One region of the Aureimonas sp. D3 genome, then DNA from elsewhere that is predicted to be linked to it. Evidence: predicted binding sites of a transcription regulator. Region 1 holds the regulator's gene; each other region holds the start of a gene.
The links. The regulator PhoB, encoded in region 1, activates phosphate uptake and scavenging genes when phosphate is short. The targets are predictions, from matches to a motif close to TGTCATNNANCTGTCAT.

Region 1 (3,204 bases):
CCGGCCCCGGTGCCCGAGCCCGTCGTCGTCGTGGCGCAGGCCCCCGCGCCGGGCCCGGAGCCGGAGGCCGCCCCCGTGCCCCAGAGGCCAACGCCGGCCCCATCCATCGCGCCAGCGGCCGCGCCTGCCCCGGCCGCACCGCGCATCCTGACGCCGACCTTGCCTTCGACGCCGCCGTTGCGCGCACCCATGCCGCAGCGCCAGCCGATGGTGCATTCCATCGGCGCGACCGCGCTGAAGATGTCGCCGGAGACGGAAGCGTTCGAGGACGCGCAGATCTTCGGCCATTCCGAAGGCGGCGAAGTGGTGCCGATGTCGCGCAATCTGACGCTGGTGCAGCTGTCGGAGCGCACCTGCAAATGGCCGCTCGGTGATCCGCTGAGCCCGGATTTCCGCTTTTGCGGCAACCACTCGCAGGACTCCTCGCCCTACTGCAAGCACCACGCGCGCATCGCCTTCCAGCCCGTCTCGGAGCGCCGCCGCGTTCGCTAACTCAACGGTGGGCTTTCTCAGACCCTGATGTGAGACCCGGCAGCGCCAGCGGCCGGGTTTCTTTTTGCTCCTCGCTCGCGAGCGCCGCGCCCATCTCCTCGCCACCGAGAAACCGTCTCCCGCTGCGTGCCGTCATGCTCTATGGAGGGGCACCGGATGCACATCGGAGGGCGATGGCCCGGCGCGCGAGGGCGTGCAGCCCAGAGCCGTTTCGCATCCCTTGTCCCCACGTCAGAAGGCCATGCCATGACCGATACACCGACCTTGCCCGACCGCCTCGCGATCGACCCGGACAGCCCGCATTACGACGAGGCGCTTCTGGCGCGCGGCATCGGCATCCGCTTCAACGGCGCGGAAAAGACCAATGTCGAGGAATATTGCGTCAGCGAAGGCTGGGTGCGCGTGGCCGCCGGCAAAGCGAAGGACCGCCAGGGCAAGCCGCTTCTGATGAAGCTGAAAGGCACGGTCGAGCCCTATATCAAGGACGACGCAGCCGAGGGCTGAGCCCAAGCGGTCGAGCGGGCGGGATCGGTGCCCGAGGGCGCTTCTCACTCCTGAAACAACAACGGCGCGACAAGCTCCTGCTTGCCGCGCCGTTTTCGTTTCGAACCCGCTTGCGGGAAAGCCGTCAGCTGGCTTCCGCGCGCTGCGCCGAGGCCGGACGCGGGCTCGTGAAATTCTCGTCCAACGAATAGCCCGCCCCGCGAACGGTGCGTATCGGGTCGCGCTGGCGCCCGCGATTGATCGCCTTGCGCAAACGGCCGACATGCACATCCACCGTGCGCTCGTCGACATAGATGTCCCGCCCCCAGACGCCGTCGAGCAATTGCTCGCGCGAGAAGACGCGGCCGGGCGACTGCATCAGGAATTCCAGAAGGCGGAACTCGGTGGGTCCGAGCTTGACCTCCCGCCCGGCCCGGCGAACGCGGTGCGTTTCGCGGTCGAGATCCAGATCCCCGGCGACGAGTTGGCTGGAAATGCGTTCCGGCTTCACGCGCCGCAGCATGGCGCGCACGCGGGCCATCAGCTCGGGCGTCGAGAACGGCTTCACGACGTAATCGTCCGCGCCGACCGACAGGCCGCGCACCCGCTCCGACTCCTCGCCGCGCGCCGTCAGCATGATGATCGGCAGGCGCTCGGTCTCCGGCCGCGTGCGAAGACGCCGGCACAGCTCGACGCCCGAAAGGCCCGGCAGCATCCAGTCGAGCAGGAGCAGGTCCGGCACGGCTTCCTTGAGCCGCAGATCCGCCTCGTCGCCGCGGGCGATCACATCGACCTCGTAGCCCTCGGCCTCCAGATTGTAGCGCAGAAGAACGCCCAGAGCGTCCTCGTCCTCGACGACCGTTATCCTCGGCCCCATGGCGCTTACCCGTTCGCGCCGGGCATGGGCGCGGCGATCGAGGGCGTCGAGTCGCTCTTGGGACGCTCGGCCTCCATCTGCGTGCCGGTCTTGATGTAGTAGACCGTCTCGGCGATGTTGGTCGCGTGGTCGCCGATCCGCTCGATATTCTTGGCCGAGAAGAGAAGATGCGTGCAGGCCGTGATGTTGCGCGGATCTTCCATCATGTAGGTCAGGAGTTCGCGGAACAGCGAGGTGTAGAGCGCGTCGATCTCGGCGTCGTGGGCACGGATTTCGAGCGCACGCACGGCGTCGCGCGTGGCGTAGACGTCGAGAACGTTCTTCAGCTGCTCCAGCGCCAGCTCCGACATGTGCTCGATCCCGCGCACCAGCTGAACCGGCTGCTTGTGATCGTTCACCGCGATGACGCGCTTGGCGATGTTCTTGCCCAGATCGCCGATCCGCTCCAGATCGCTGGAGATGCGGATCGCGCCGACGATCTCGCGCAGATCCTGCGCCATGGGCTGGCGCTTGCCGATCGTCATCACGGCGCGCTCGTCCACCTCGCGCTGGAGCGTATCGAGCAAGATGTCGTCGGCGACGACGGACTGCGCGAGGCCCCAGTCGGAGCGGATCAGCGCCGACACGGCCTGTTCCACCATGCGCTCGGCTTGGCCACCCATTTCGGAGATGCGGCGCAGAATGAATTTCAACTCGTCATCATAGGAGGAAACGATGTGTTCCATGATGCGAACTCCCTGTTCTGGCGGGGTCGGCCGCGCGCGGCGGCGCGGCCGGGCGCGAGGTTAGCCGAAGCGGCCGGTGATGTAGTCCTGCGTGCGCTTGTCGTCCGGGTTCTGGAACATCTTCTCGGTCGGTCCGACCTCGACGATCTTGCCCAGATGGAACATGGCCGTGCGCTGCGACACGCGGGCCGCCTGCTGCATGGAGTGCGTCACGATCACGATCGTGAAGTTCTGCTTCAGCTCGTCGATCAGTTCCTCGACCGTGGCGGTCGCGATCGGGTCGAGCGCCGAGCAGGGCTCGTCCATCAGGATCACCTCGGGCGACACGGCGATGGCGCGCGCGATGCACAGGCGCTGCTGCTGGCCGCCCGACAGGCCCGTGCCGGCGTCATGAAGGCGGTCCTTCACCTCCTGAAACAGGCCGGCCTTGCGCAACGAGGTGACCACGATCTCTTCCAGATCGGTCTTCGACTTGGCGAGACCGTGGATTTTCGGCCCATAGGCGACGTTCTCGAAGATCGACTTCGGGAACGGGTTGGGCTTTTGGAACACCATGCCGACGCGGGCGCGCAGTTCCACCACGTCGATCTGCGGGTTGTAGATGTCCTCGCCGTCCAGCGTGATCAG
Region 2 (3,204 bases), on a different contig from region 1:
AGCTTGTCGCCGAGCGGGGCGGGCTTGAGTTCCGACAGGGGAACGCGCGTCACGGCCTTGAGCTTGGCCTTGTCGCCGATCTGGTTGTCGCGCTCGATGAAATAGGCATGGTCGCCGTGGACGGTGATCTCCGACAGGCCGTTCCATGCGCCCTCGGCCGGCTTGTCGAGGGGATAGAGCACCGCGCCCCACTCCTTGGTCGCCGGGTCATAGGCAAGAAGCTTGGTCTCGTTCTTGGGATCGTCCTTCCAGGGGCGCTGGATGGCGAGCCAAACCTTGCCATTGGCGAGCGCCACGCCCTCCGCGCCGAAGCGCGTCTGCGACTCCAGAAGCTTTTCCGGGAAGGCGATCTCTTCGAGGATGGCGCCCTTGCCGTCCACGTGGAGCAGCAGATGCGGCACCTCCTTTTCCGGGTTGCCTTCGCTGCCGAGCCAGAAGCCGCCCTGGCCGTCCGGCGTCAGGCTTTCCAGGTCGAGCTTGGCGGCGGGCTTGCCGTCCCGCGTCACGTTCAGGGCAGAGACGATGCGCGCGGGCTTGGTCGCGGCGTCGATCATGTAGATGCGCGGCATCTTGCCATAGACGCTATCGCTGACCGACCAGAACTGGTTCGGCCTGCCCTCGATGGCGGCGAGCGCCGAAAGCGCGCCGAAGCCGATCGGGTTGCCGGCCTTGTCGTCGATCGAGACGATGGTCGGATAGGCCTTCTCGCCCTCCGCCCGCTCGTAGATCATGACATGCGAGCGCGCGCCGCCGTCCTTGCCGAGATCGGCCTCGTTGGCGGTGACGAGAAGGTTGCGGGCGGGGATCGTCACCGCGCCTTCGGGCGAGATGCCGGACGGCAGGATCTGCATCAGTTCCGGCGCGGCGCCGGTGTCGCGATAGACGGCGACCACCGAACCGCGCTCGGCCAGAACGAAGAGATAGTCCTGCCCGCCGAACGTGCCCTTGGCGAGGCCCTCGGGTTCGATGCCCTTCTTGTCGGCGCGCTTTTCGGGGAAGTGGCCCATGCGCGCGACCTCGCGCTCCAGCGTCGCGCCCGACTCGTAGGACACGCTGCCGTCATGATTGAAGATGGTGAAGCCGCGCGTGCCGCCCTTCCAGTCGCCCTCGTCGGCGGCGGCGATGCGCCCGTCCTTCAGCCATTTCACGGCGTCCGGCTCGCGCGGGCGCGCCTCGATCTTGCCCGTGAAGTCGAGCTTGCCGTCCTTCTCGGCATCGACGCCTTCCAGCGCGACGCTGCCGGCCGGGAAATGGCCTTTGATCTTGCCGCTCGCCCCGTCCACGATGACGATGTGGTTGTTTTCCTGAAGTGAGACGACGACTTCGTTCTGGTCGTTGATGTCGACAAATTCGGGCTCGGGGTCTTCGGGAGCGATGGCCGCCAGGCCCGTCATGTCGACGCGCCGCAGGTTGGCGCAGTCCGGCGTGCCGTCCTTCAGCGGCACCAGCGCGAGATATCCGGCGGGCATCTGGGGCAGGGCGCCGTCATTGACCTTCTCGTCCCGCTCGTTCTCGATCGCGACGGCCGCGAAGCTGCGGTCGGGCGACACGGCGACGCTGTCGGGCTGGCCGCCGAGATCGCAAGCCGCGCCGATCGCATGGCCGGCGAGATCGACCGCGACGAGACGCCCGCTCGGATTGGCCTTGTTCTCCGAGGTGTTGAGCGCCACCAGAACGTTGCCGCGCGCGACCGCCACCGAGGTCGGCTCGCCGTCGAGCTTGAGATAGCCGGCGGGTTTTGGCACATGGGCGTCCGTGATGTCGATGAAGCCGATGCCGCCATGCGGACTGTCGGAATAGACGAGGGTCATGCCGTCTTCGGAGGCGGTGACGATCTCGGCCGATGTCGGGACCTCGCCCGCCGTTTCCTCCGGCAGGTTGGCGGCGACCGGAAAGGCGGCGACGCGGTTGAAGACGGGCTCCGCGAGAGCGGGCAGCGCCGTCGAGGCGAGAAGCGCCAGCGAGATGGCAAGACGGGTCGGCATGGGACACTCCGGTTCCGATGGTCTGACGTCCCTCGCGGTCAAGCATCCGGGCATGACGGCGGGGTGACATGTCCATGACGGCGCGATGACAGATGGCCGCCGCGCTGGCATCCCGATCACAAGATCGCTATGAGGCCGGCATGAACGAACAACTTGCAGGCCGGCTCACCGAATTCGGCCACCGCCTCGACGTGCGGGTCTATTTCGAGGACACGGATTTTTCCGGCGTCGTGTACCACGCCCGCTACCTGCATTTTCTGGAGCGTGGGCGCACGGACTATCTTCGCCTGCACGGCATCGGCCATCGCGAGCTGATGGACGGGGCTTTCGGCGAGCCCATGGCCTTTGCCGTCCGGCGCATGGAAATCGAGTTCCTGCGTCCGGCGCGGATCGACGATGTGTTGACCGTCGAGACCCGCACGGCGCTTCTGGGCGGCGCGCGGGTGGTTCTCGACCAGCGTATCCTGAAAGGCGAGGAGCTTCTGATCGAGGCGCGGGTGAAGGTCGCCGTGATCTCGCCCGACGGTAAGCCGCGCCGGATGCCGCCGGCGGTGGCCGAGCGCCTGACGCCGGCGCCAAGCACGGGCGAGGCCTGATATCCACGCCGCACTGCGGTAGAACATTCGGAAGCGCGAGGGGAAATCTGCTATTCCTCACTCCGGCGAAACGAATTGTTAACCCTAACGGTGCTTCATGGGATCGCGGCGAAGCCCTTGTCGCGCCATTCTTTTACCGGAATCCCCGGCGAAAGAGCCCTAGGGGAATGGCGCGTCGGGGCCGCTGCCCGTCAGGCCGGCACCGTGCGGGTGCGAAAGGGCGCCGCTGCGCGGACGATCGCCGGCCCCACGAATTCGAGGGACAGAGGAATGAACGACGTCGCACAGACTGCGCTCGCCGCCCATGGCAGCGACATGTCTCTGATGGGACTTTTCTGGCAGGCCGGCTTCGTCGTGAAGTTCGTGATGCTGGGTCTCTTGTCGGCGTCCGTCTGGTCCTGGGCCATCATCTTCGACAAATGGGCGCGGTTCGGCCGCTTCCGCCGCCAGCTCAACACGTTCGAATCCACCTTCTGGAGCGGGCAGTCGCTCGAAGAACTGTATCACACCCTGTCCGACCGCAAGACGTCCGGCATGGGCGCGCTGTTCGTCGCCGCCATGCGCGAATGGAAGAAGAGCTTCGAGAAGGGCGCCCGCTCGCCCATCGGCCTCCAGACCCGCAT
Region 3 (3,204 bases), on a different contig from region 1:
GGAAAGTGCGGTTCGGCTTAGTTCAGCGTCTGGCCGGCATAGGTCTTCTCGAAGCGACGCAGCAGCGTGTTCGAGCGGTCGGCGGCCTCGTCCAGGCTCTTCTGGATGTCGGCGTTCTGCATGAAGATCGCCTCGAGCGCGGTCGAGAATTCCTTGCGGATCTGCGTGTAGTTGCCGAGGCGGATGCCGCGCGTGTTTTCGGAGGGCGGGGTCAGCGTCAGGCTTTCGATCGCGATTTCGCGGCCCTTGAACTGCGGCTTGTCGTAGAAGCCGCTGGCCTTCATCGCCTCGAAGCCGGTCTTGGTCACCGGGATGTAGCCGGTCACGGTGGACCACCACTCAACCATGTCGGGCTGGGCGAGGAAGTTCAGGAAGGCGGCCGCGCCCTTGTACTCGGCTGCGGGGCGATCCTTCATGACCCAGAGGGAGGCGCCGCCGACCAGCGTCTTCTGGCGCTGGGTGCCCTCGAAGGCCGGCAGCATCGTGACATGCCACTCGACGCCCTGCGGCAGCGTCTTGCCCGCCGTGCCATGGTCGGCGATCGAGCTCATCGCCATCTGGCAGGTCTGCGAGGTGAAGGACGGGAAAGCGTCCATGCCGAGCTGCTTGGTCTTCACGACGAAGAGCTTGTCGTCGACCTGCTTCTTCCAGAACTTGATTTCGTCGACCACCTTCGTCTTGTTGAAGACGACTTCGGCGTCGAGACCCTGATAGCCATTGGCCTTGGTGGCGACGGGCTGGTTGTGAATGGCCGAGAACTGGTCCAGCGAGAACCAAGGGTCGAAATTGATGGCCATCGGGCATTCGTAGCCCGCGTCCTTCAGCTTCTTGGCGTCAGCCGAAACCTGCTCCCAGGTCTTCGGCGCTTCCGTGATGCCGGCCTTCTTGAAGGCGTCGCCGTTATAATAGAGGACGGCGGTCGAGGAGTTGAACGGGAAAGACTCGAGCTCGCCCTTCGCCGTGGCGTAATACTGCCCGATACCGGGGAAGTAGTTATCCCAGTCGATCTTGTAGCCGTTGTCGGCCATCAGCTGCTTGGCCGGGACGAACGCTCTGGATAGCATGAGGTCGAGCGTGCCGGCGTCATAGACCTGGGTGATCGCGGGCTGCTTCTTGGCGCGGTAGGCCGCAATCGTGTTCTGGAGATTGGTCTCGTAGCCGCCCTGGCTGACGCAGGAAATCTCGTAGTCCTTCTGCGAGGCGTTGAACTTGGTGCAGGCTTCCTGCACGCGGTCGCCGAGGTCGCCCGACAGACCGTGCCAGAATTCGAACTTCACGGGCTCGGCCTGAGCTGCGCCCGTCAAACCAGCCAAGAGCGCCAGCGCGCTGGCGGCGCCGAAGATTTTCGTGAGCATTGTGAGCCCTATCGATCGAAATAAAAGGGGGACGAAATCTTGCCGTTCGTCGCGGCGGTCCAATAATGAGCGTCGGGGCGAGAGTAAAATGAAGTTTGTATGACGATACCGCGGATGCACAACTTCCGCTTGTTTGGGTTTTGTCGGGAATTCATCATCGATTTGTCACCGTTGTGACATGATGCCCATGGTAGCGCGAAGCCGAGCCAGCCCCGTCCGCCCTCAGGGACGCCGCCGCCTCTTGCGCTCAAGGACCCTTTCCCGAGTTTGTCATGACCCAAGTTTCTGCCGCGGCCGTCCTCGACGCCGCTTCTTTTCGTTCTCCCGTTCTGGACTTCGCTCCGGCCGATTGTCTCGTGATCGCCCATCGCGGCTCCTGGGTCCGCGCCCCGGAAAATTCGCTTCTCGCCATTCGCGAGGCGGGGGCTCTGGGCGTCGGCATGGTGGAGATCGACGCGCGTCAAACCGCAGACGGCGCGATTCTCGTCATTCATGACGATACGCTCGATCGCACCACCCAAAGCCGGGGCGCGGTTGCCGAGCAGGACAGTGCGACGATTCGTGCCCTCCGCCTGCGCGAAAGCGGCGGAGGCGACGATGCGCCGCTGACCGACGAGCGCGTGCCCACGCTTCTGGAAGCGCTGGAAGAAGCGCGAGGCCACGGTCTTCTCGTCAATGTCGACACCAAGTCGGCTGCCGAGCTTCCTGCCGTGACGCGAGAAATCCTGCGGGGCGGCTTCGCTGAAGATGTCGTTGTGAAGGCGGAACTGACGCCGGCCGATCTGACGCGCCTGCCCGCCGACCATTCGGCCTTCGGACCCTTGCCCTTCATGCCGGTGGTGAAGTCGCAAAAAGGTCGCTTTGCCGAAGACCTCGCGCATTTCGCCCGCCTCAATCCCTTCATGATCGAGGCTATGCCCGCTTGCGTGGAGGATCTGGAAGCGGGCATGGAGGCGGCGCGCGCCCTCGGCGTGCGGCTTTGGCTCAATACCCTGGACGTCTCCCATATGACCGATTTCAACGACACGGCCGCCCGGCAGGACGCCGACGCGATTTGGGGGCGGCTTCTCGACCTCGGCGTCGGCGCGATCCAGACCGACGAGTCCGAGCGCCTCGTCGCTTACCTCGCGGCGCGGGGACTACGGAGCGCTCGCCTATGAACCTTTCTTTGCTTCAGCGCCGCGACACGGCCGCCGAGATCGTCAAGATCGCCGCCGCCGAGGCGCTGGGTCATTTCGCGGATCGTAGGCAGCTCCTGACGGAGACCAAAGCCGGGCCGCGCGATTTCGTCTCGCAGGCCGATCGGGGCATCGAGGTGCGCGTTCGCGCGCTTCTGGCCGAGCGCTATCCGGGCGAGGCCGTCGTGGGCGAGGAAGAGGGCGGCGAGACGGCCGATCGCTACTGGATCGTCGATCCGATCGACGGCACCTCGAACTTTCTGGCCGGCTCGCCGCTCTGGGGCATCTCGCTCGGCTATGTGGAGGAGGGCGTGCCGGTGGCGGGTGCCATCGCCGCGCCTTGCCTCGGCGAACTTATGGCCGGCGCGCGGGATGTCGGCGTGGTGCGCAACGGCGTTCCCTTCGAGCGGGAGGTGGCCGTACCCGGCCTCGGTCTCGTCTCCTTGGGCGACAGTCCGGGCGAGGATCTGGAAGCCGCGATCGCGCTCCAGCGCCGCTTGCGCGAGCGCGAATGGATCGTGGAATCCTTCCATTGCACCTCGGTGTCCATGCTCTTTGCCGCACTCGGCCGCTTCGACGGCCATATCCAGCCGGTGACCACCATGTGGGACATCGCGGGTGGGGCCGCGATCTGCCGTGAGCTGGGCCTGGAGGTCGAGATCGTCAGGCAC
Region 4 (3,204 bases), on a different contig from region 1:
GCGATGAACTTCGCCCCGGCCATTCCGCCGTCCTTCAGATGCTCGGCGCGCGCGGGCGTGCCCGGCGCATAGGCCGCGAAATAGTTGAAGGGCTGGTGGTGGAACTGGAAGTTCGGCACGGGCCGGGCGTTCTTGCCGTCCAGCGTGTCCTGCCAGGCGCCGGCATACCAGGCCCAGCCGATCCCCTTCTGCGACAGGAGATCGCCGATCGTCGCCTCATGCTGCGGCGGCAGGGTCGTGGGCTTGGCCGGGTCCGCATAGGCCTTGTCGCCACCCTCGGCCGGGGCGTTGGCGCTCGGCTGATAGGGCGGCTGCATCGTATTCACGGCGTAGAAGTCCGGCGTCAGATTGCCGTCCTTCTCGAATTTCGGCATGCCCTCCAGCGCCGAAGCCGGGGAGTTGGCCGCGAGCGTCAGCGTCTTGCCGTCGCCATCCACCGCCGCGATCAGATCCTTGGCCGGGCTCTTGTCGGCGTCGGGATAAACCGGCGCGCAGGCGCAGGCGAGCTGGAAATGGTTGAAGAACGAGCCGCCGAAGCCCGCCTGGAAGAAGTGGTCGGCCAGAACGTATTTCTGCGCGACCTTCCACATGGGCATTTTCGAGCCGTCGAAATGGCTCATGACCAGCGCGCCGGAATCGGCCCATGCCGCGAACTTGTCGTTCTTGCCGCCGTCGATCTGCATCTGCTCCTGATAGAAGCGGTGCCAGAGATCGCGTGTGACGGCGCCGAGCGACAGGTCGAAGCCTTTGGGATCGTCCAAAGCGAAAGGCGCGTTCGGCAGGTGCTCGGTCTGCGTTTCCGTGATGACCGGGGTCACGCCCTTGGCCGTAAGACCTTCCCAAACCGGCGGCAATTCGCTGAGTGGCTTGCCGTCGCGGTCGAGCTGGAGCTTGGATTCGGCGGAGGCCTGCGCGATACCGTCCGCGCCGGGGAAGGCGCCATAGAGATTATCGAAGCTGCGGTTCTCGGCATAGATCACGACCACGGTGTCGATCTTGTCGAGCCCCGCCGGCGCGGCGGATGCGATGCTCGGCGCGAGCACGAGCGCGGCGGATGCGCCCGCCAGAAGACGGCGAGAAAGCTGGGAAAGCTTCATCATCAAGAGCCCTTCGAAAGAGGCCGGCCGCAAGGGAAGGCGGCGAACGGCACGGCCCTCCAGCGGGAGGGTTCGCGCCGCCGCTCTAGGCCCGAGTTCTGACAGGTTCGTGACAGTTTCACATTTGCGTGAAAATTAAATCGACGCTGGAATTCATCGAGATGTCACGAACCACGCCGATAGGAGCGAGCGCCAAGCGCGCCGAATCGCTGTTGCCTGCGAGTTGTCTGGACGATCCGCCGCGGCCAAGCCCGCCGCTTCGCGTGCTGCTGGGTGCGCGAGGTTCGCCCTGTCGATGTGAAGAGTCGCCGATATGACCCCGCAGCCCCTTCGTCTGCGCCTTGCTGCCCTGCTGGGCCTGACGCTCACCGCCTTTGGCGCGCCCTTCCTGCCCGCGCTGGTTCAGGCCGGCGGGCCGCCGCGTCCCGATGCCGCGCCGATGAGCCGTGTGCAGGCCTTTGCGCGGGCCGATGCACTCCGGGCGCTCGGGCAAGAGATGTTCTTCGACCCGTCCCTCTCGGCGTCCGGCCGCCAAGCCTGCTCGACCTGCCACGACCCGGCCCATGCTTTCGGCCCGGCCTCGGCCGACCCCGTGATGATGGGCGGGCCGGCGCTGGACCGACCGGGTGTCCGGGCCGTGCCGTCGCTGCGCTATCTGCAGGCCGTTCCCCCCTTTACCCAGCATTATTTCGAATCCGACGACGAGGCCGACGAGAGCGTGGACAATGGCCCGACCGGCGGCCTCACTTGGGACGGGCGCGTGGACGGCGGCGCGGCGCAATCGGCGATCCCGCTTCTCTCACCCTTCGAAATGGCCAATGCGGATGCGGCGAGCCTCACCCGCTCGCTCGCCGCAGCGCCCTATGCGCCCGAGCTGAAGCGCCTGTTCGGGGGCGATATTTTCGAGCGGCCCGAGGATGCGCTGCACGCGGCCGGCAAGGCGCTCGCCGCCTTCGAGCAGAACCCGGCCGAGTTCTATCCCTATTCCAGCCGCTACGACGCCTATCTCGCCGGCAAGGGCGATCTCACGGACCAGGAAAAACGCGGGCTCGCCCTGTTCCAGGCGGAGGACAAGGGCAACTGTTCGAGCTGCCATGTGAGCGAACGCGCCAATGACGGCGAGCCGCCGCAATTCTCCGACTTCGGTTTTCTCGCCATCGCGCCGCCGCGCAACGAAGCGATCCCGGCCAATCGCGATCCCCACTATTTCGACCTCGGCCTGTGCGGCCCCTATCGCACCGATCTCAAGGATCACACCGATTATTGCGGCCTGTTCCGCACGCCCTCCTTGCGCAATGTCGCCCTGCGCACGAGCTTCTTCCACAATGGCGTGTTCCATTCGCTGCGCGATGCGGTGGCCTTCTATGCCACGCGCGACACCGACCCCGGCCGCTGGTACGGGCACAAGGCCGACGGCACCGCCCGAACCTATGACGACCTGCCCGAGGCCGCGCGCGCCAATGTGAACCAGGAGCCGCCCTTCGGCCGCAAGCCGGGCGGCGCGCCGGCCTTGAGCGAGAGCGAGATCGACGATGTCGTGGCCTTCCTGAAGACGCTGACGGACGCGGACCTCGCGCCCAAGACGGATGCGCCCCGGCCCTGACGCCCAATTCCTTGCCCGGCGAAAGGCGCGGAACCCATGGGGGGAGAACGGGATTAACCTTTTCGAACAACGAGAAGGAGCGATCGCATGTCCTCCAAATCCCCGCCGATCCCGGCCGAGAATCTGAGCCCGAAAGGACCGGGCGACCACGAGACCCACAAGGCTGATGCCGTCGCCAAAGGCGCTCAGGCCTCCCCCGGCAATCTCGACACGCAGGGCCGGCAAGGCAATATCCACCAGAACACGACCCATCAGGGTCATCAGCAGGACCGCTAGCCATGTCCAGCTCATCGAAGACGGAAAGCGCGAACCGCCATCATGGCGGCCCCGGCTCCAGCCATCAGGCGCCCGACCGGGCGGACCCGACTGAAGGTCGCGGCCCCAAGCCGGGCGAGCCGACCAACGGCCCCCGCGCGCAAGTCTCGGGCGGTGGCGGCGAGCAGGACACCCACCATACGCATGACGCGAACCTGAAATAGGCGGATGCGTCGGAACTCAGGAAAG

Region 2: AUL36_RS01360 (esterase-like activity of phytase family protein) is a predicted target of PhoB. The motif match lies at 2,060-2,076, and genes of this name have one in related genera.
Region 3: AUL36_RS07525 (glycerophosphodiester phosphodiesterase family protein) is a predicted target of PhoB. The motif match lies at 1,444-1,460, and genes of this name have one in related genera.
Region 4: AUL36_RS18100 (acid phosphatase) is a predicted target of PhoB. The motif match lies at 1,196-1,212, and genes of this name have one in related genera.

What each region holds. Positions count from the first base shown of each region.
Region 1 covers NZ_BBWM01000005.1:61,837-65,040, forward strand. The annotation lists gene AUL36_RS02255 (GcrA family cell cycle regulator) at 1-492, shown strand, start outside; gene AUL36_RS02260 (DUF3297 family protein) at 739-996, shown strand; gene phoB (phosphate regulon transcriptional regulator PhoB) at 1,121-1,852, opposite strand; gene phoU (phosphate signaling complex protein PhoU) at 1,858-2,577, opposite strand; gene pstB (phosphate ABC transporter ATP-binding protein PstB) at 2,638-3,204, opposite strand, start outside.
Region 2 covers NZ_BBWM01000003.1:18,787-21,990, reverse strand. The annotation lists gene AUL36_RS01360 (esterase-like activity of phytase family protein) at 1-1,985, opposite strand, end outside; gene ybgC (tol-pal system-associated acyl-CoA thioesterase) at 2,126-2,581, shown strand; gene tolQ (protein TolQ) at 2,852-3,204, shown strand, end outside.
Region 3 covers NZ_BBWM01000029.1:33,735-36,938, reverse strand. The annotation lists gene AUL36_RS07530 (extracellular solute-binding protein) at 18-1,355, opposite strand; gene AUL36_RS07525 (glycerophosphodiester phosphodiesterase family protein) at 1,628-2,515, shown strand; gene AUL36_RS07520 (inositol monophosphatase family protein) at 2,512-3,204, shown strand, end outside.
Region 4 covers NZ_BBWM01000058.1:126,680-129,883, forward strand. The annotation lists gene AUL36_RS18100 (acid phosphatase) at 1-1,100, opposite strand, end outside; gene AUL36_RS18105 (cytochrome-c peroxidase) at 1,411-2,700, shown strand; gene AUL36_RS18110 (hypothetical protein) at 2,788-2,976, shown strand; gene AUL36_RS18115 (hypothetical protein) at 2,979-3,179, shown strand.